DNA from 3 places in the Mesorhizobium sp. IMUNJ 23033 genome. Region 1 is predicted to be linked to each of the others. Evidence: predicted binding sites of a transcription regulator. Region 1 holds the regulator's gene; each other region holds the start of a gene.
What was found. Region 1 encodes PhoB, which activates phosphate uptake and scavenging genes when phosphate is short. Its sites were predicted from a motif close to TGTCATNNANCTGTCAT; they were not measured.

Region 1 (6,634 bases):
AATGGCGCGATCCCGAACGCTACCGCGACGATTTCATCGCCATCCTGCTCTCGCACGGCATTGGCATGGGGCTGGTGCTGAAGGGCGAACTGTTCACCGGCACTCATTCGTCCGGCGGCGAGTTCGGCCACATGATCCACCGGCCGGGCGGCGCGCTCTGCCGCTGCGGACGGCGCGGCTGCGTCGAAGCCTATGCCGGCAACTATGCCATCTGGCGCAACGCCAGGATGATGAGTGAGGATGCCGAACCGACCGATGTCGGCGACGCCGACATGCGCGCGCTCGCCGCCCGGGCGCGCGAGAGCGACGGGCCGGAGCGCGAAGCCTACCGCAAGGCGGGCGAGGCGCTCGGCTTCGGCCTTGGCAGCCTGTTCGCGCTGATCGATCCCGCACCCGTCGCCATGGTCGGCGTCAGCGCCGCCGCTTTCGATCTGATCGAACCGGCGCTGCGCGAGGCGATTGCCCAGACCGCCGGCGGCCAGCACTCGAAATCGATCTCCTTCGACACCGAGCCGAATGAGTTGCCGCTGATCCGCGAGGGCTGCGCCATGCGCGCGCTTGGCTTCGTCGACCAGGAGATTTTCGCGCCGGGCGTCCAGCAGCGAACGGGTTCGGCAGGAAAGAACGTGGCTTGATCGCGACTTGAGATGTGTTGAGGCCAGGCCGCGCCGTTCGCAGGCCTGAATATCAGCACATACCTAATCTTCCCGGATCGCGTATCCTGCCCCGCGGATGGTGCGGATGACGTCGGGCATGCGGCCATTGTTGACCGCCTTGCGCAGCCGGCCGACATGCACGTCGACCGTTCGCTCGTCGATATAGATCGTCTCGCCCCAGACATTGTCGAGCAGCTGGCTGCGCGAGAACACCCGGCCCGGATGCCGCATCATGAATTCGAGCAGCCGGAACTCGGTCGGCCCGAGCCTGATCTCGCTCTTCTTGCGGTAGACCCGGTGCGACTCGCGGTCGAGCACGATGTCGCCGACCTTGAGCATGCTGGACAGCACTTCCGGCTTGGCGCGACGCAGCAGCGCCTTGACCCTGGCCATGAATTCCGGCGTCGAGAACGGCTTGACCAGATAGTCGTCGGCGCCGGTGGAGAGGCCGCGCACGCGGTCGCTCTCTTCGCCACGCGCCGTAAGCATGATGATCGGCAGCCGCTCGGTCTCGGGCCGCATCCTGAGGCGCCGGCAAAGCTCGATTCCGGAAACCGCCGGCACCATCCAGTCGAGCACCAGCAGGTCGGGAACGTTTTCCTGCAGGCGGATCTCGGCTTCGTCGCCGCGCGTCACCACCTCGACCTGGTAGCCTTCGGATTCCAGATTGTAGCGGAGCAGCACCCCCAGCGGCTCCTCGTCCTCCACCACCATGATGCGTGGCGCTATCATCAGTCGGTTACCCCTGTCATGCAGCCGGCGCGGACATCGCTGTCTCGTCTTGCTTGGGACGATTGGCTGGCAATTGCGAGCCTGTCAGCACATAGTAGGCGTTCTCGGCGATGTTGGTGACATGGTCGCCAATGCGCTCCAGATTCTTGGCGCAGAACAAGAGATGCGTGCAGGCCGTGATGTTGCGCGGATCTTCCATCATGTAGGTCAGCAGCTCACGGAACACCGAGGTGTATTTGACGTCGATGCGCTCGTCGTCGTTCCGAAGCTTGGCGAGTGCCGCGGCGTCTGCGGCGGCGTATTCCTCGATCACCCCTTGCACCTGGACCAGCACCAACTGCGCCATCACATCGATGGAGTGCGACAGGTCGCGCGGCGTGACGCTGAGGCCGACGGTGCCAACGCGCTTGGCGATGTTCTTGGCAAGGTCGCCGATGCGCTCGAGATCGCCGGCCATGCGGATAGAACCGACCACCGCGCGCAAATCGTTGGCCATCGGCTGGCGCTTGGCGATCAGCGTGATGGCGCGGTCGTCCAGCTCGCGCTGGCGCGCATCCATGATGGCGTCGTCGGAGACCACCCTCTGTGCCAGTGCATTGTCGGAATTCAGAAGGGCCTTGGTCGCCCCGCCGACCATCGCGCCGGCCAGTTCGCCCATGTCGGAGATCAGCTTGCTGATCTGCCCGAGATCCTCGTCGAAAGAGGCGACGGTATGATGTTCACCCATGATCCTGTCCTCGTGCCTGAAAGTTGCCGCCGGACCACTCAGCCGAACCGGCCGGTGATGTAGTCCTGCGTGCGCTTGTCGTCGGGGTTGGTGAACATCTTGTCGGTGGCGCCCTCCTCGACCAGATAGCCGAGGTGGAACATGGCCGTGCGCTGCGACACACGCGCCGCCTGCTGCATCGAGTGCGTGACGATGACGATCGTGTAGTTTTGACGCAGCTCGTCGATCAGCTCCTCGACGCGGGCTGTGGCGATCGGGTCGAGCGCCGAGCAGGGCTCGTCCATCAGGATCACTTCCGGCGACACGGCGATGGCGCGCGCGATGCACAGGCGCTGCTGCTGGCCGCCGGAAAGGCCGGTGCCGGGCTCTTGCAGACGGTCCTTCACCTCGTTCCAGATCGCCGCCTTCTTCAGGCTCGATTCGACGATCTGGTCCATGTCGGCCTTGCGCTTGGCCAGCCCGTGGATGCGCGGACCGTAGGCGACGTTCTCGTAGATCGACTTCGGGAACGGATTGGGCTTCTGGAACACCATGCCGACGCGGGCTCTCAGTTCGACGACGTCGATGTTCTTGTCGTAGATGTCCTCTTCGTCCAGCGTGATCTTGCCGGTCACCCGCGCCGAGTCGATGGTGTCGTTCATGCGGTTGAGGCAGCGCAGGAAGGTCGACTTGCCGCAGCCCGAAGGGCCGATCAGCGCCGTCACCTGGTTGAGGCGGACGTCGAGATTGACGTCGAACAGCGCCTGCTTGTCACCATAGAACACGCCGACCTTGTCGCCGCGCATCTTGATCACTTCGTTCGACTTGGCGTTCATCTTGTCGCCCACTGCATTTTCGAGGGACTGTTCGGTCATGATGTTCATACAGATACCTTCTTTTACCAGCGCCGTTCGAAGCGGCGCCGCAGCACGATCGCTGTGATGTTCATGGCCATGAGGAAGACGAGCAGGATGATGATGGCGCCCGACATACGCTCGACGAAGGCGCGTTCGGCCTCGTTCGCCCACATGTAGATCTGCACCGGCAGCGCGGTGGCCGGATCGAAAGGCGTCGTCGGATAATCGGCGACGAAGGCCACCATGCCGATCAGCAGCAGCGGCGCGGTTTCACCGAGCGCACGCGCGAGACCGATGATGGTGCCGGTAAGGATGCCGGGGGCGGCAAGCGGCAGGATGTGATGGAACACCATCTGCATCTTGGACGCCCCAAGGCCGAGCGCTGCCGAGCGGATCGACGGCGGCACAGCGGCAAGGGCAGCGCGCGTCGCGATGATGATCGTCGGCAGTGTCATCAGCGTCAGCACCAGTCCGCCGACGAAAGCGGCCGAGCGCGGCATGCCGAGGAAGTTGATGAACACGGCAAGTCCGAGCAGGCCGAAGACGATCGACGGCACCGCCGCCAGATTGTTGATGTTGACTTCGATCAGGTCGGTGAGGCGGTTCTTCTTGGCGAATTCCTCAAGATAGATCGAGGCGGCGACGCCGATCGGCAGCGCCAAAAGCAGCACGATCACCATCATGTAGAACGAGCCGATGATGGCCACGCCCATGCCCGACGTTTCCGGGCGGCTGGAGGCGCCATAGGAGAACAGGCCGGTGTTGAAATGCTCGGCCATCACGCCGTCGGCCTTGAGCTTGTTCATCCAGGCGATCTGCTGGTCCGAGACCTTGCGGCGCGATTCCTCGACACTGAGGTCGATCTGGCCCTTGAAGGCGGAGTCGAGATTGGCGGCGGCGAGGATGTTGACGTCGCGCGTCGTGCCGATGACCGACGGGTCGGCGGCGACGATGTCGCGCAGCTGGACGCGGGCGCCTTCCGACAGGAAGCCCTTGAGCTTCATGACCATCGGCTTGTTGCTGGGATCGATGCCGAGCTTGGCGATCAGCGCGCGTTCGGCGAGCTTGGGATAATTTGCCTTGATCAGCACGCTCGGATCGGTGGCGCGCTTGTTGGACGGATCGATCAGCTTCTCGTCGAAGGTGATCGGCAGCGTCACCGTCGTCTGCCAGAAGGCGGTGTAGCCCTTCGAGACGATGGTGATGAGCATGATGGCGAGGAACGCCAGGCCGACGGAAATCGCCAGCCCGCCATAGATGCGGAAGCGGCGTTCGGCGGCGTAGCGGGCTTTCAGGCCGATATCGCGGCGCGGATGAGCCGCCGCCCGGACCATAGTATCCATGGGAATGTCGGTCATTCGTACTGCTCCCGGTATTTGCGCACGATGTACAGCGCGACGATGTTCATCACCAGCGTCAGCGCGAACAACGTCAGGCCGAGCGCGAAGGCGACCAACGTCTGTGGCGAATTGAACTCGAGATCGCCGGTAAGCTGGTTGACGATCTTGACGGTGATGGTGGTCATCGCTTCGAACGGGTTGACGGTGAGGTTGGCGGCGACGCCGGCCGCCAGCACGACGATCATCGTCTCGCCGATGGCGCGCGAAGCGGTCAGCAGGATGGCGCCGACGATGCCGGGAAGTGCGGCCGGCAGGATCACCCGCTTGATCGTCTCGGAGCGCGTCGCGCCGAGGCCGAGCGAGCCGTCGCGCATGGCGCGCGGCACCGCGGTGATGATGTCGTCGGACAGCGAGGACACGACCGGGATCAGCATGACGCCCATGACCAGGCCGGCAGTGAAGATGCTCTGGCCCTGGATGAAGGGCGAGCCGCCGGTCAGCGCCGCCGAGAGATCGCGCAGGAAAGGCCCGAGCGTGACGACGGCGAAGATGCCGTAGACGATGGTCGGGATGCCGGCGAGCAGTTCAAGCGCCGGCTTGACCACCCCGCGCACCTTGGGCGTTGCGTATTCGGCCATGTAGACAGCCGACATCAGCCCGACCGGCACCGCCACCAGCAGGGCGACGGCGGCGATGTAGAGCGTGCCGGCGAGCAGCGGGATCAGGCCGAACTGGCCCTGGCTGCCGCCGGAACCGGCGGCGGCAAAGCGCGGATCCCATACCGTGCCGAAGAAGAAGCTCATCGGCGACACGCTTTCGAAGAACTGGATCGTCTGGAACAGCATCGACAGCACAATGCCGACTGTGGTCAGGATGGCGATGGTCGAGGCCGCGAGCAGACCCCACAGCATCAGCTTCTCGACATTGTTCCTGGCGCGCGCCCGCGGCGCGATCTGCCTCAGCGCATAGAGGGCGCCGGCAATCGACAGAGCGAGGGTGACGACCGCGCCGAACAGTCCAAGCATGCCCTGGACCTTGTTCGTCTCGACGGCGATCGGGATCATGTAGTCCTGTGTATCCGATGCCAGCGCCACGCCCTTGGCGGCAAGCAGCGGCTGCAACTCGGCAAGGGTGGCGGGCAGCGCGGTGTTCGCATCGAGCTGGCGCAGGCCCTTGGCCAGGCTCTTGACCAGGCTGACATCAAGTGCCTCGCTGGCAACCTTGCTGTCGGCGGTGCGCTCCGGCAGGACGGCGTGAATGTGGCGGTCGAGATAGAAGGAGGAGCCGATGTTCCAGACGGCAAGCAGCAGAAGGGCAGGCAGGACGGCGAGCAGGAAGGCCCACCAGCCGTGGTAATGGGAGCGCGAGTGCGGCTTCACCGTGCCGTTTTCGTGCGCTGCGGCACGCTGCCGGCCGATCAGGAACGCAACCACGCCGATGGCGACGACAATGGCGAGTACGAACAAGGACGACATTGACCACCCCCGGGGAAGCTTTAGTCGCCAGCGCCAATGCGGCAGGCGATAAAACCAGGGCGCGGACTTGGTCCGCGCCCTGGCCTGGAAGATTGATTACATCGACTTCCCGGCGGCGAACGCGTCGCGCTGGGCCTGACGCTCGGCGTCCGGAGCAGCCACGAGGCCGTATTCGGCGAGCGGGCTTTCCGGGCCGACCATCTGGTCGTCGAGGAAGAATTCGACATACTCCTTCAGGCCGGGAACGACGCCGAGATGCGCCTTCTTGACGTAGAAGAACAGCGGGCGCGAAACCGGGTACTTACCGCTGGCGATCGTCTCGGTCGAAGGCACGACGTCTTCCACGGTTGCGACCTTCAGCTTGTCGGCATTGTTCTCGTAGAAGGAGAGACCGAACACGCCGACACCGGTCTTGTTGGAGTCGATGCGGGCGAGGGTCTCGGTATAGTCGCCGTCGATGTCGACAGCCTTGCCGTCCTTGCGGATGGCGATGCAGGTCTTGCCGATTTCCTTTTCGTCGGCAACGCCGGCGGCCTTGAGAGCGTCCTTGTCGCAGCCTGCGTCGAGAAGCTTGGTCTCGAACACTTCGCGGGTGCCGTGCTTCTCACCGGGAATGTAAGCGGCGATATCCCAGTCGGGCAGCTTCGGATTGACCTGGTTCCACTTGGTGTTCGGATTGTCGACCAGCTTGCCGTCGACGACCAACTTGGCGGCGAGCGCCTTGTAGATGTCGGCGGGAACCAGCGCCCAGTCCGGGCCCTTGATGTCGGTGGCGAAGACGATGCCGTCATAGCCGATACGGACTTCCTGGACTTCCTTGACGCCGGCGTCGGCGCAGGACTTCAGTTCGTCCTTCTTGATCGGACGC
Region 2 (6,634 bases), on a different contig from region 1:
TGTCGGCGGTGCGGCGACCAAGTCGATCATCCTTGGCCTGATCATCCTGGCGACGGCGTCGCTGTTCGTGCCGCTCCACATCGAACATCCGGTGTGGATGCTCGCCTTCCTGGTGCTGACCGCGGTGACCTTCAGCCTGTTCGGCTTCATCATCGGCATCTGGGCCAAGAGCTTCGAGCAGCTGCAGCTGGTGCCGCTGCTGATCATCACGCCGCTGACCTTCCTTGGCGGCAGCTTCTATTCGATCAACATGCTGCCCGACATCTGGCGCACGGTGACGCTGTTCAATCCGGTCGTCTATCTGATCAGCGGGTTCCGCTGGAGCTTTTACGGCAAGTCGGATGTCTCGGTCGGCATCAGCCTCGGCATGACTGTCGTCTTTCTGCTCATCTGCATAGCGATCGTCGCCTGGATCTTCAGGACGGGCTACCGGCTAAGGAACTGACCGGTCGGCCGGTTCAGATTGCCTTCACCAGCCGCAGTAGCCCCAGCATTTCGACAAATGTCCCCTTGCGGAAGGCGATATAGGTCGGCTGCTCCTGGCCGTGGAAGCGGCGCTTGAACGCCGCCTGGCCCTGCAAATTGAACTTCGAGCGATTGACCCATGCGGAACCGTAGGCGCGCTGGAAGGTGCCGCGCCAGAAGTTCGATTCGGCAAAGCCGCTGGCTTCGATGTCGACCAGCGGCGACAGGCCCAGCGTGACGACGGAAATGCCTTCCTCGCGAAAGCGGTCGACGGCGAATTTGGTCAGGCCGATCTCGGCATGCGGGGTGGCGTCGACATGCTTGCGCTTGAAGGCCGTGGTATAGCCGATGACCTTGCCGCCACTGAACAGCGGATCGAAGTCGAGCAGGGCGACGAGCTCGCCATCGGGGCCGCGCAGCACGAAACGGCGCATGTCGATGCCGAGATGGTCGGCGAACGGCCGGTTGAGGAAGCCCATCTCCCAGCGCTTGACGATGCGCTCGCCGCGCCAGTTCTCGGAAAGCCTGGCGATCTCGTCGAGGAAGATGCTGCGCCTGTCTTCCTCGAAGGAATAGCCCTTTTTCAGCAACCAACGCTCGGAGTAACGCACCGTTTCGTTGCGCTTGCCCGAGAAATCATGGTCGGGCAGCGGCAGCCTGGTGTCGATACCCAAGCGGTTGACCTGATAGCCGAGCGAGGCCAGCACGCGCGCGGTCTCGGCACCGATCTGCACGAACCAGGGGCCACCGGCGGCTTCGACGAAACGTCTGATGTAGGCGAGCCGGTCAGGCGGATGGACCACCGGGTCGCCGAGCGCGAAATGGTGCTTCATCTTGGTACCGAAGGCGATGTAGCCGTCGCTGTCGCCGAAATAGGACAGTTTCTGCTGCACGGCGGTCGAGTAGGCGAGCGAGAAATCGCCATGCCGGCGAACCAGCGCCAGGCGCTCGACATGCGTCAGCTCCTGGCGCGGAACCTTGGGTGCTGCGCCTTCAAGAAACCTGTCGATGATGATGCGCAAGGAGGGCATGGCCGGTCCGCGTGTCGAAAAGGAAGACCCGCCAGCCCACGGGCCTCGAATCAGTCGCACTGACGCGACCTGATTTATCGATCATATCGCGCATGCGCCATAGAGGGCGCAATCGGCGCCATCTGCAGGGCAATCTCGGCCAAAAGGCGGCGGATGGCAGCGGCCTTATTCCCTGGGCCATCACTCGCTCGAGTTGCGCCCTACGGCAGAGGCCTTTGACTTTCCATGCATTATTATATAACATGTTATTGTTTCGTCTAGACGGATTGATCATGGAAGACGTCATTCGATCTCTTGGCTTCTTGTGCCTGGGCAGCAGGTTGAAGCGTTTAGGCGAGCAGTTGCAGGCGGATACGCAGCGAGTGCTCGATCGCCTGGATGTCCCGGTTCAGTCGAGCCAGTATCCGCTCCTTGCCGCGCTCGACAGGCTCGGGCCGCTGCCGGTCGGTGAACTGGCGCAGTCTCTTGGGATTGCGCAGCCGGGCGTCACGCGAAGCGTCTCGCTTCTGGCCGAATTGGGGTTGGTCGAAGTCGGCCAGTCAAACAACGACCAGCGGCGCAGGATTGTCTCGCTCACCCGGGACGGTCGACGGCTGGTCGATGTTGCGAAGCGCGACGTCTGGCCACGCATCGAGAAAGCCGTCGCGGATTTGTGTGCAGATCTTTCGGGGCCGCTTCTGGATCAACTGGCCGCCATCGAAGACGGGCTTGCGGCGGCTCCCATCGACCGTCGTGTCGAGAAGGCCGGGGCAGTCGTGCAATGAAGCACCTGCTTGACCGCCCTATATGGAGCGCGCTCGCGACACGACATAAGGCTTTCGCGCAAGGCGACAACCTCGCTAGGCGATACTGGCCATCAATTGTTCCTTTCGCCGGCACTGCCGCGGACGACGTGGAAAGCCAGCAGGCGCTCAGTAGGCTCATTCCCCCACTCGAGAGCACCATCCTGGTCCAGGCGGATGCAATCGTCTTGCCTGCGGAGCTTTCTGCGGTTTCGACCGCGTGCCTGGTGCAGATGACAGCCGAACAGCCGTTGCCGATCGTGTCCGACGAGCGTGTGCAACGCCTGACGCGAAACGACGCCGCCGACATGCTCGCCCTGGCATCGGTCACCAAGCCTGGCCCGTTCACGGCTGAGGCGTTGAGCCTCGGCGATTTCTGGGGCGTGAAGATCGACGGCAGACTTGCGGCGATGGCCGGCGACCGCATGAAGCAACCTGGCTATACCGAACTCAGTGGCGTGTGCTCGCATCCGGACTTTCGCGGCCGCGGCCTGGGCAGGCTGCTGTCCCTGTTCGTGGCAAACCAGATCATGGCGCGCGGCGAAGTTCCCTATCTCCATGCCTATGTCACCAACGCTGCGGCCATAAGACTATACGAGTCGATTGGCTTCCGGCTGAGAAGCACGATGAATATGGCCGTGGTCCAACATGCTGCATAGGGGCGCGTGAGCGGCTGTTCCCGTGGACATCAAGCCGACTTTGAATCAAGCCGCCGGAAACCAACGGCTTCCATTAGCATGTCCTCCTCGACCATGCCGGCGTTGTGCAGTGCAAGCAGGGTCAGGGCGATTTCCCGCGCCTCGGCTGACTCGGGATGGGCTTCGCGCCGCTGGCAGGCTTCGTCAAAGACGCGTTGCAGCCTGGCGATATCAGCAGGCTTGAGCAGGCCACGATCATAAATGGATTTCGGCATGGCGATCTCCTGATAAAGACCTAGGGCGCCACGCTTAAATTGCCAATCTTTCCCGAGGCTTGATAGATCCCTAAATAGAAAGGGAGGGATTTCGGGTTGCCGAAATCCCTCCTCGATTGTCCAATCTCTCCAGACTGGCCGTGTCAGACCGCGATCTTGCCGCCGCCCTGCTTGGTGATGGCGACCACCGACGGCCGCACCGGCATGTCGGGTTTGAAGTCGGGCCAGCGGGTCGACAGGTCCTCATAGTAGGACGGCCGGCCAAAGGGCTCCCAGTCCTCGCCGCCGTCGCCCGGATGCTGGACGGCGACGAAAGCGGTCTGGTCGTCCGGCGCGAACAGCGGGCCGCACATTTCGGCGCCGATCGGCACGCGGAAGAACAGCTTTGACGTCGCGCGCGCGGTGCCTTCGGTGTCGACCGCCCACAGGCCGTCGGTGCGGCCGGTGGCCTTCGGGCCCTGGCCGTCGGTGGCGACCCACAAGCGCCCGGCCGAATCGACGGCGCAATTGTCCGGCATGCCGAACCAGCCATTGGCTGTCGTCGCCGTCGAGAAGGTGGCGCCGACTTCGGCCACCGCGGGATCGCCGCATTTCAGCAGCACTTCCCACTTGCCCTTGGTGGAGGTGAAGTCGCCGCCGTCCTCGACGATCTCGATGATGTGGCCGAAGGCATTCTCGGCGCGCGGGTTGGCGGCGTCGACCTGCTCTGCCTTGCGCTTGGAATTGTTGGTCAGCATGACATAGACCTTGCCGTTGCCGGCATTGGGCTGGATGTCCTCGGGGCGGTCCATCTTGGTGGCGCCGAGCAGGTCGGCGGCGCGGCGCGTCTCGATCAGCACGTCGGCCTGATCGGCAAAACCGTTTTCGGCCGTCAACGGGCCCTGGCCGAAGACGATCGGCAGCCATTCGACCGAGCCGTCCTCAACGAACTTGGCGACATGCAGCGTGCCGTCGTCGAGCAGGTTCATGTTGGCGGCACGGTCGTTCGGGTTGAACGTGCCCTTGGTGACGAATTTGTAGACATAGTCGAAGCGCTCGTCATCGCCGAGATAGAAGACGACGCGGCCATCCTTGGCGACGATCGATTCGGCGCCCTCATGCTTGAAGCGGCCCATGGCGGTGCGCTTCCGCGGCGTCGAAGCTGGGTCGTTGACGTCGACCTCGACGATCCAGCCAAAGCGATTGGCCTCATTCGGTTCCTTGGCGAGGTCGAAACGGTCATAGTGCGCGCCCCACTCATAGGCACCTTCGGGAATGCCGAGGCGCTTGTAGTTGGTGGCTTCCTTGTGGTCGGCCGGCAGTTCGCCGGAGAAATAGCCGTGGATGTTTTCCTCGGCCATGACATAGGTGCCCCAGGGCGTGACGCCGCCGGCACAATTGTTGAAGGTGCCGATGACCTTGGTGCCGGACGGGTCGGCGCTGGTCTTGAGGCGGTCATGGCCGGCGGCAGGGCCGGACAGCGCCATTTCGGTGTTGGAGCTGATGCGGCGGTTGAGCTTGCCGTCGCGCACGACCTGCCATTTGCCGCCGTCCTTGCGGATCTCGACGATGGTGCCGCCGTGTGCTGCCATCTCGACATCGACCTGCTCCTTGCTGAGCGGTGCGACTTCGAGCGCCTTCTTGCCGTCCTTGTCGACGATTTTCACGATGCCCGGAAACATCAGGTGCGAGTTGGTGTATTCGTGGTTGACGACCAGCAGGCCGTGCTCGGCCGAGCCGTCGATCGGGATATAGCCGACATAGTCGTTGTTGTAGCCGAACTGTTTCAGCTGGGCCTCGGCCGACTGCTTCGTCGGGTCGAATTCAGGCGAATCGGCAAACAGCGGGTCGCCCCAGCGAAGCAGCACATCGGCATCGTAACCGGGTGCTACGTGATGCTTGTCGTCGATACCGGCTTCGAGCTCGTCGAAGGAGAAGGCCGAACCTTCGGCGGCGCGGGCATTGTTGGCGCTGACCAATGCCAGCGGGCTGACGGTGGCGGCAATGGCCGAGACGGCGAGCGAACCTTTCAGAAAACCGCGGCGCGAGAAGCGCGAGGCTATGATCTCTCCCATGGTGCGGTTGTCGGTAGGGTTGGTGGCCGGGCCGTCATTTTCCTCGAGCAGGCTGGTGCGGAAACGGGCGTCGGGGGAGCGATCGTCGGTCATGAGACTTGCCTCTGGCTTTTTGGTGTGGCTGGAGCATGGGTACCTGTTCGACCCTTACAGTCGGCTGATCACACTTTCGTGACATTTTAAGCCGGGTTCAATCACCAGCCGGACCTTGGTGCGATGGACGTTGCTTGACGTCCCGGCACGCTTCGGAAACAAGGGCTGCCACAAACGTCATTCAGGGGCAAAAAGTGAGTCTTTCCGGATTACTTCAGCTCGGCATTTCGACCGTGATCTTCCTCTTGGCGGCAACGGCGGCCAAGCAATGGGGGCTGGCGCCGAGCCTGGGCAAGATCGTGGTGACGCTGGCGCTCTATTCGCTGGGCAATCTTATCATGCTGAGATTGATCCGCGAATTCGGCATGTCGGTGTCGTTCAGCCTGTCGGCGGTGATCCAACTGGTGTCGGTCAATGTCGTGGCGCTGGTGTTCTTCGGCGAACGCGTCAACGCGCTGCAGGCGACCGGCATCGTGCTGGCGGTCGCGGCGGTGGCGCTGATCATGCTCGGGCCCTATCTGCAAACGCGCCTCTAGAGCAATTTCAGGAAAAGTGTGAAACGGTTTTCCGTTCGGAATTGCGCCAAAAACAAAGGGAAAGAGCGGTTCGGCGTTTCCGTGAAACGATGAACCACTCTAGCGGGACCCGATGAAGACCTTCGCTCACGCATTGCTCAACCGCATCGAATTCCCGGTGCTGCTGGCCGGCCTGGTGATCGCCGGCGGGCTGTGGGGTTTCGAGGAATTGATGGAGGTGGCGCGGGCGAGCACGGCGCATGCCTTCGATACCGAAATCCTGCTCGCCTTCCGCAAGGCGGGCCAACCCGACAGCCCGATCGGGCCGCCGTGGCTGGAAGGGGCGATGCGCGACATCACCAGCCTCGGCAGCGCCAGTGTGCTGGTGCTGATCACGGCAGCGGTGATCGTCTATCTCTTGATGATCCGCAGGCCGGCAACGGCGCTGCTGATCTTCGTCGCCGTGGCCGGCGGCCAGGTGTTGTCCAGCCTGCTGAAGGCCGGCATCGATCGGCCGCGGCCGGATCTCGTCTCGCATCTCGTCAACGAGACGTCGTTCTCATTCCCGAGCGGCCACGCCATGCTGTCGGCGGTGACCTATCTGACGCTCGGCTCGCTGGCGGCCCGCTTCCTGCATGGCCGGACGACGAAGATCTTTGTGCTCTGCCTCGCGGTGCTGACCACCGTGCTGGTCGGCATCAGTCGCGTCTATCTCGGCGTCCACTGGCCCTCCGACGTGCTGGCCGGCTGGTGCGCCGGCTTCGCCTGGGCCATGCTGTGC
Region 3 (6,634 bases), on a different contig from region 1:
CCTCACCCAGTTCGCGGCAGCGCAGGGATCGATCGACGACCGCCATCCCCATGGCTTTGCGCTCGCTCTTTCCAAAGGAGAGACCATAACCCCGCGTAAATTGGGCAGGTCGATCTTCCGAGCCGCCAAACAGGTCCAGCATCTGGCACTCTGTTACGGTGATGTCTCCGATGGAAACCGCAAAGCCAAGTTCCTCCGGAATGATCTCGACGGCAACGTCTCCAACGCGCGTTTCGCCAACGTAGGGATGGGCAGCGCCATATCCCCGCAGCGCGGAATAGGCCAAGCCGACCACGAAGCCTTCATCGCCGCGGGCGAGATTCTGCAGGCGCTGATCGCGCCCCGCCGGAAGGCTCAGAGGCTCTCGCGTCAGATCGAAAACGGCCTGCTGTTCAGCCGACGCCATTTCGACTTCGATCAGTCCTTCGTCAGAAAAGCTGTCGAAGGCGCGACCGGCGGCGGATTCAAGCGGCCTGTCCGCGACATTGGCCTTTGTGTCTTGGGGAGGCGCCGGATCGAGAAGGTCGAAGTCAAGGAGCCGGTGAGTGTACTCGTAGGTCGAACCAAGCACCTGGCCACCGGGAATGTCCTTGAGCGTCGCCGAAATGCGCCGCTGAATGACCATTTGAGCCGTGTCCAGCGGATTGGAGACAGCAAAGCGCGGCATGGTCGTGCGATAGGCGCGCAGGAGGAAAATCGCTTCGACGGCATCCCCTTGCGCCTGCTTCAGCGCCAGAGCTGCAAGTTCCCGGTCATAGACGGACCCCTCGCACATCACCCGGTCGACAGCCAGGCCCATTTGCTCGGAAATCTGGCGGACTGTCAGTTCGGGAACCGAAGCCTCTCCGCGGCGATCTTCCGCGATCAGGCGGTGCGAGTTCAGGATTGCCTGCTCGCCCCCCTTTACGGCAACATAAGCCATCTAAAACTCCACTGAAATACTGCGGGGAAGGGCGATCACCGAGCTCCCGGCGGTGAAGAGAACATCCACCCCGATCGGATAGAGCTCGTGGTTGGCCTGCCAGTCTTCCCAGAACCAGGAAGGAAGACCTGCGACCGCCAGCGCGATGTCCCCTGGGATGCCGGGGCCGCGCAGCCGCAGTGACGGACCGCCGTCAAAAGCGGGGAGCTGAATGACAACTGTTGTCGAGGTTTGAGGCTCGATGTCGGTGCCGAGCGCGAACTGCTCCAGGCGGGGCATGCTCATGGGATCGCAAACAACGGCGAACGAAGATGTTTCCGCGCTGGTAACCGGCACGCCGCAGTGGAACGCGAGGAAATCGCGAACCGCCTTCGAACCTGACGCCGGATCGAGCCAGATCGGCGTTTCCAGGTCGGTCAATGTCAGACAAACTGCGACGGTTGCGGGATCGAGAGGGCCGATCCGGGTATGTGCGCGCGATAGGATCTGAGGGCGTCCGACGTATCCATAGGCTTCCAGGATGCACCGGAACGTATGCTGGCTATCGAAGACCGGATCCGCGAAGCCGGGTTCAATCCCCGCCGTATCCATAGCGCTCATCATTTGGGTTCTCTGGCTTGAGTCATTGCGAAGAAATCGACCTTCGTCGAGGCTGCCTTGCGACTCTTGAGATCACGGCGCATGGATTGCGCGCGTTCGAATTTGGAGATGACTTTCAATGTCGCCGACGCTGTCTCATCGCCTCGTTGCAAAAGCGCGTCGAACAGTGCCGCGAGTTCCGCCTGTCGCTGATCGCGACCCAGAACGAATGCAAATCCGGTCGTGCCATCGAGAAGCTTCAGCGCGCAGCGCGTCATCGTGGCCTCTCCGACATTGAAGGAGGGCCCGGTCTCACCCGCCCGTCCTTGCAAAAGGACGAGGCCGCTCTCCGGTGGTCGCAGCAAAACGTAAGCCGGCGCATTCAGCAAATCCAGATACGCCTGTTCAAGCTCCCGGCAGCTTGCACGCGCGAGGACCGCCATCCATCGCTGCCTTCTTTCAACATCATTTCGCACTTTGTGGTCACCGCTCTGGTAATCGACCTCACGCCGCGCCGTTCGCCACGACTTCGGCTGAGAGCTACATAGATGTCTAGGTATCTTGATGGTTTAATAGATAGCGGTTGCGACAGTTTGATGACAGGCTGTTGAGCTTGCCCGGTGAAACCAGCAAAAAACGCTTCGCTTGCTGCGAAGACCGACAAGCCGAAACGACCGTAGCGTCTCAGCTGTCGGCTTCGATAAGGTATTCGTACCTGTCGCTTCGGATCACGCCGAACGCGTATTTTATCGGTGCGCCGTCCGGAGTGACGTCGACATTGGTCTCATAGAAAACGGGGCTTGACGACGATATGCGCAGCAACTGAGTTTCCTGCTGCGTCGGCCGGCGCGCCGTTATACGGGTCCACTTGCGCTTGTATTTAGCTATCCCGCAGCGTTTCAGGGCTGCGGTAAAGGAGTTTGATCCCTCAAAGGCAGCCGCGAGACCTGGAACCCTATCGGCAGGATGATAAGCCGCTCCAGTCGCCAGAGGCCAGTCGTTGATGAATGAGATCGATTTGACTTCGGTGACCAGCGCAGACGGGGCGATCTTAAGATGTTTGGCAATCTCGGGCCCAGCCGAGACCTGGGCGACCGACAGAATCTCGCGCTTAACCGATTTGTTCTGGCCAAGAAGTTTGTAGGTAAATCTTGGGTCGGTGTCCAATTTGTGGGAAACGAAATCTTCCGCAACGAAAGTGCCGACACCGTGTTGAACTCGAAGAGCACCTTCGGATTCAAGCGCCTTGATCGCGTTTCGAACGGTGTGGCGATTGACGCCAAACCGCTCTGCCAAGACGAGATCGCCGGGGAGGCGCCCCTTCTCGAACGCACCCGCACCGATATCACTGAGGAGAGAGGAGCGAACCACTTCCCAACGCTTCATTGATCAACGTTCCTTGCCGACTCGCCGAATAACCCATTATCAAAACAGCGGGCGATCAGGAAAAGTGTCAAGTGGCAGTCCAAGCACGCGTGCAAGCGTCGGAGCAAAGCGCGTCGGCTCAGCCTTGTCTACGACCGCATTTGGGATGCCCGGTCCGGACATTATACAGACGCGATCGTCCGCAGGTGCGCCCGGACGGAACCCATGAGTGGACCTATATTTGGGCTGGCCGAGCGGTTGGCCTGCTGGATGATGGGCCGGTGTCTCCTCAAAATCATGTCCTGCAGGCGCCACGAACGTGGCGATGCGTTCACGAATCCGAGTGGGCAAATGGGAATCGGTCCAGGGTTCAGCGCCAAATCGGGCCAACCGCTCAGTCACCTCCTGGCGATCTATATCGTTCTCGACCAGGACATGAAGTGTTGCACCTTCGGATTGCCAAACCCGTCCGGGAATAATCAGATCTGGCAAGATTGATGTTTTGATGTTGCCGTGCCCATGATCGCTGACGATCGCGATCGTGTACTCGTCGCGCCTCCCAGCTCTGCGCAAACTGTCAAGGCAAAGACCGACGAGAGAATCGGCGAATGCAATCGCGAAATGGGCCTCCTCGCTCTCATAACCGAAGTCGTGCTGGAATGCATCTGGGACGTTGATCTCCGTCACGACAACATCAGGCGGCTCCTCCGAGCCGATCAGGCTTGCTGCCACAGCGACGGTGAGCTGGTCACCAATCAGCATCCCCGTAAGGCGTGACACTTCGTTAGGCTCCTTGGACTCAGGCATGTAAGAGGGTAGCGGGAAAGTCACCAGCCGACCCCGCGGATCTTTCACCTTCAGCAATGGCGGGATGGTTCCATCGGCGGGGATCTTCGTGAAGCCGGGGCCACGCAGCCAGCACGGCGGAATGTAGACAGACGTATCTTCCGGGTTAATCAGCGCGTGGCCGATGCACGCCACATCGTAGCCGGCTCGAGAGGCTAGGGTTGCAATGGTCGAGACAAGGACGTGTTCGGCCTCGGCGGCGACGAATATCCCGTCACTCAAGATCCGGTTGCCAAACACCCCGTGTACCTCGGCTCCGGTCCCTGTAAGGATCGAAGCACGGCCCGGCATCGAGGTACCCGGCACGGCAGACTGTAGCCGCCGAACCAAATATCCTTCCTCTGCCAACGACGACATGGCTGGAAGGCGACTGTGGTATTTCTCGAAATAGTCTGCACTTAAGCCGTCGATCATAATCAAAAGAAGTTTGCGACGTGTCATTTCAGAATTGCCCTTCAAATCGAGCGGTTGACGTTTGGTGCATGCGATCTGAGGGCTGGCCGTACCTGCCGATGATCTCGCACCGGCGCCGAACACTCCGGGCGAGCAAGTGGCCATCATGATCGCTGGCATGCCTGAGTTCGATCCTCGTTTCCCTGCGCCGGCGCTCATCAGTCAGACGGGGGACGCCTGCAGGAGTGACTTCTTCTCGCCCTGCGCCGGCCGACCAGCTGTCGCCAGCAATTCCGCCATCGGCCGGTGGCACCAGAGCGCGTGATGCGCGGGATGCCCCTGCAATGGCGGGCGAACGGTCCCGCAAAGGTCCGCGATCCTCCTATGACAAGCGTCGTAGAACGCGCAGCCCTCGGCTGACGGCGGCACTTCGGTGCCCGCTGAGACGCCTCCCGGTGCCGGCTGAGGCGCAAGGTTGCGGGCCGCGTCGAGAAGAGCATGCGTATAGGGGTGGAATGGCGGGCCGTAGAAGAGATTGGTCGTTCCCGTCTCGCAGCTTTGGCCGCGATAAAGCACGAGCACCTTGTCGGCAATCGCCCGGACCACTGCCAGATCGTGGGACACGAAGACCAAAGCCAGGCGCCGCTCACGCTTTATGTCGGCAAGAAGCTCCAGCACAGCGGCTTGCACCGACACGTCGAGCGCCGAGGTGACCTCGTCGCAAAGCAATACATCAGGCTCGGCTGCGAGCGCTCGCGCCAAGGCAACACGCTGCTTCTCGCCCCCCGAAAGCTGTCCGGGCAGACGATCCAGATAGCGCAGCGGAAGTCTCACTTGCCGCATAAGATCGGCGGCCCGGCGGCGGGCGCGCGCTCCCGTCACCCCGAAATAGAGGCGCAACGGCGCTGCGATGATCTCCGCTACAGTCTGCCGGGGATTCAGCGATGCGTCGGGATTCTGAAACACGAGTTGCATGCGTCGACGGGTTTCCAGACTTCGAAACTCGGCCTCTCCCGCGAGCCGCACGAGCGCGCCTCCGTCGCCGGCCGCAAGTGCAGCACCCCCGCCGCTGGGGCGGACCAGGCCCGCGATCACTTTTAAAAGCGTCGATTTGCCGGACCCGGATTCCCCCGCCAGCCCGAGGGTCTCGCCGGCAGAGAGTTCAAAGCTGACGTCCCGCAGCGCGGTAGCGGGAAGCGGCGACAGGCCGAGACGGCGTGCCAATCTGCCGGAGCTGCCATAGATAACGCTGAGGCCTTCGACACGGAGCAGCGGGCTGACGGTTGGAGCAGCGGCGCTTGAACGGAGAGCAATGGCGGGCATCGGCTGCGGCGCGCTTTCCAGCGCGAAATGGCACTTCGCATGCCCAGCCCCCGCCGGCAGGACCTGCAAGCCGGGCCGTGTCGTATTGCAGATTGTTTCAACGCGCCCGCAGCGCGGCGCGAAGCCGCAGCCTTGCATCCCCGCCAGGGGCATCGCCTCAGCTGGAGCCGGAGGAATGCCTGCCCCATCCAGACGGGGAATCGAAGCCAGAAGGGCGCGTGTATAGGGGTGTGCCGGCCTGGTCAGCAGTCGGTCCACGGGCCCTTCCTCCACGATCTGGCCCCCGTAGAGCACCACCACACGTTGGGCGAGACGGGCAATCGCGCCGATATCGTGACTGACGACCACCATGGTCAGCCCGGCGGATCGCCTCAGCTCGGCGAGAAGTCCCAACAGATGACCTTGGGTGGTGGCATCCAGGCCGGTCGTCGGCTCGTCCAGAAGCAGGACATCCGGTTCGGCAGCTAACGCGAGGGCAATACAGACACGCTGCTGCTGACCTCCCGAGAGCTCATGGGGATAGCGACGCAGCATTGTCGCACCATCGGGAAGGCGGACCTGGCGCAGCAGCTCCAGCGCACGGCCTCGACCAACTTGCAGGCCGCGCCCGGCCTGAAGGTCTATCACCTCCTTGAGCAGCTGGCCGACCCGACGGTTCGGCGTTAGCGAAAGACTCGCACCCTGCGGCACCAATGCGAGCCGGGAGGCGCGTAGCTGCCGGAGGGTAGGGGCGGGCAGTCGTAGGAGGTCTTGCCGGTCGTAGAGGATCGTGCCAGCCGTCGCATGCAGGCCGCGCTTCAGATGGCCAAGCATGGCCAATAGCAAGGTGCTCTTGCCGCTCCCCGATTCCCCCACGATACCGAGAACCTCGCCCCGTCTGATCTCGAACGTGACCTCGCTCAGTATCTCGCGTGAGACGCGGCCGGCGGCCGCGGTGACAGTCAGGTTCTCGACCCGGATTGCAGTGATGGTCAATTGTGCCTCCAATCAGACAGGCGTGTGAAGCATGCGATCGAGACCCAGGGCCTTGCCTAGGGCATCGCCGAGCAGATTGATGCCGATGACCAGACTTGAGAGAGCGAGACAGGGCCAGAGCACGACCCAGGGCGTGATGCCCAGATAACCTCGTGCCTCGGCAATCATCGCACCCCAGTCTGGGGTCGGAGGCGTCACGCCAAAGCCCAAAAACGAGAGCGAGCTGAAGAC

Region 2: the regulator PhoB is predicted to act here: its motif matches at 5,406-5,422, upstream of ACFX5Q_RS23970 (PhoX family protein).
Region 3: the regulator PhoB is predicted to act here: its motif matches at 2,087-2,103, upstream of phnG (phosphonate C-P lyase system protein PhnG).

The regions. Positions count from the first base shown of each region.
Region 1 covers NZ_JBJACT010000031.1:96,969-103,602, reverse strand. Annotated here, with positions in the region: gene ACFX5Q_RS27875 (ROK family protein) at 1-635, shown strand, start outside; gene phoB (phosphate regulon transcriptional regulator PhoB) at 699-1,388, opposite strand; gene phoU (phosphate signaling complex protein PhoU) at 1,405-2,115, opposite strand; gene pstB (phosphate ABC transporter ATP-binding protein PstB) at 2,154-2,978, opposite strand; gene pstA (phosphate ABC transporter permease PstA) at 2,993-4,309, opposite strand; gene pstC (phosphate ABC transporter permease subunit PstC) at 4,306-5,766, opposite strand; gene ACFX5Q_RS27845 (PstS family phosphate ABC transporter substrate-binding protein) at 5,863-6,634, opposite strand, start outside.
Region 2 covers NZ_JBJACT010000025.1:2,523-9,156, reverse strand. Annotated here, with positions in the region: gene ACFX5Q_RS23995 (ABC transporter permease) at 1-445, shown strand, start outside; gene ACFX5Q_RS23990 (phosphatidylglycerol lysyltransferase domain-containing protein) at 459-1,496, opposite strand; gene ACFX5Q_RS23985 (MarR family winged helix-turn-helix transcriptional regulator) at 1,769-2,260, shown strand; gene ACFX5Q_RS23980 (GNAT family N-acetyltransferase) at 2,257-2,937, shown strand; gene ACFX5Q_RS23975 (hypothetical protein) at 2,967-3,191, opposite strand; gene ACFX5Q_RS23970 (PhoX family protein) at 3,335-5,338, opposite strand; gene ACFX5Q_RS23965 (hypothetical protein) at 5,533-5,874, shown strand; gene ACFX5Q_RS23960 (phosphatase PAP2 family protein) at 5,987-6,634, shown strand, end outside.
Region 3 covers NZ_JBJACT010000050.1:12,870-19,503, forward strand. Annotated here, with positions in the region: gene ACFX5Q_RS32775 (carbon-phosphorus lyase complex subunit PhnI) at 1-922, opposite strand, end outside; gene phnH (phosphonate C-P lyase system protein PhnH) at 923-1,525, opposite strand; gene phnG (phosphonate C-P lyase system protein PhnG) at 1,522-1,977, opposite strand; gene phnF (phosphonate metabolism transcriptional regulator PhnF) at 2,186-2,887, opposite strand; gene ACFX5Q_RS32795 (alkaline phosphatase family protein) at 2,927-4,285, opposite strand; gene ACFX5Q_RS32800 (dipeptide ABC transporter ATP-binding protein) at 4,328-6,403, opposite strand; gene ACFX5Q_RS32805 (ABC transporter permease) at 6,416-6,634, opposite strand, start outside.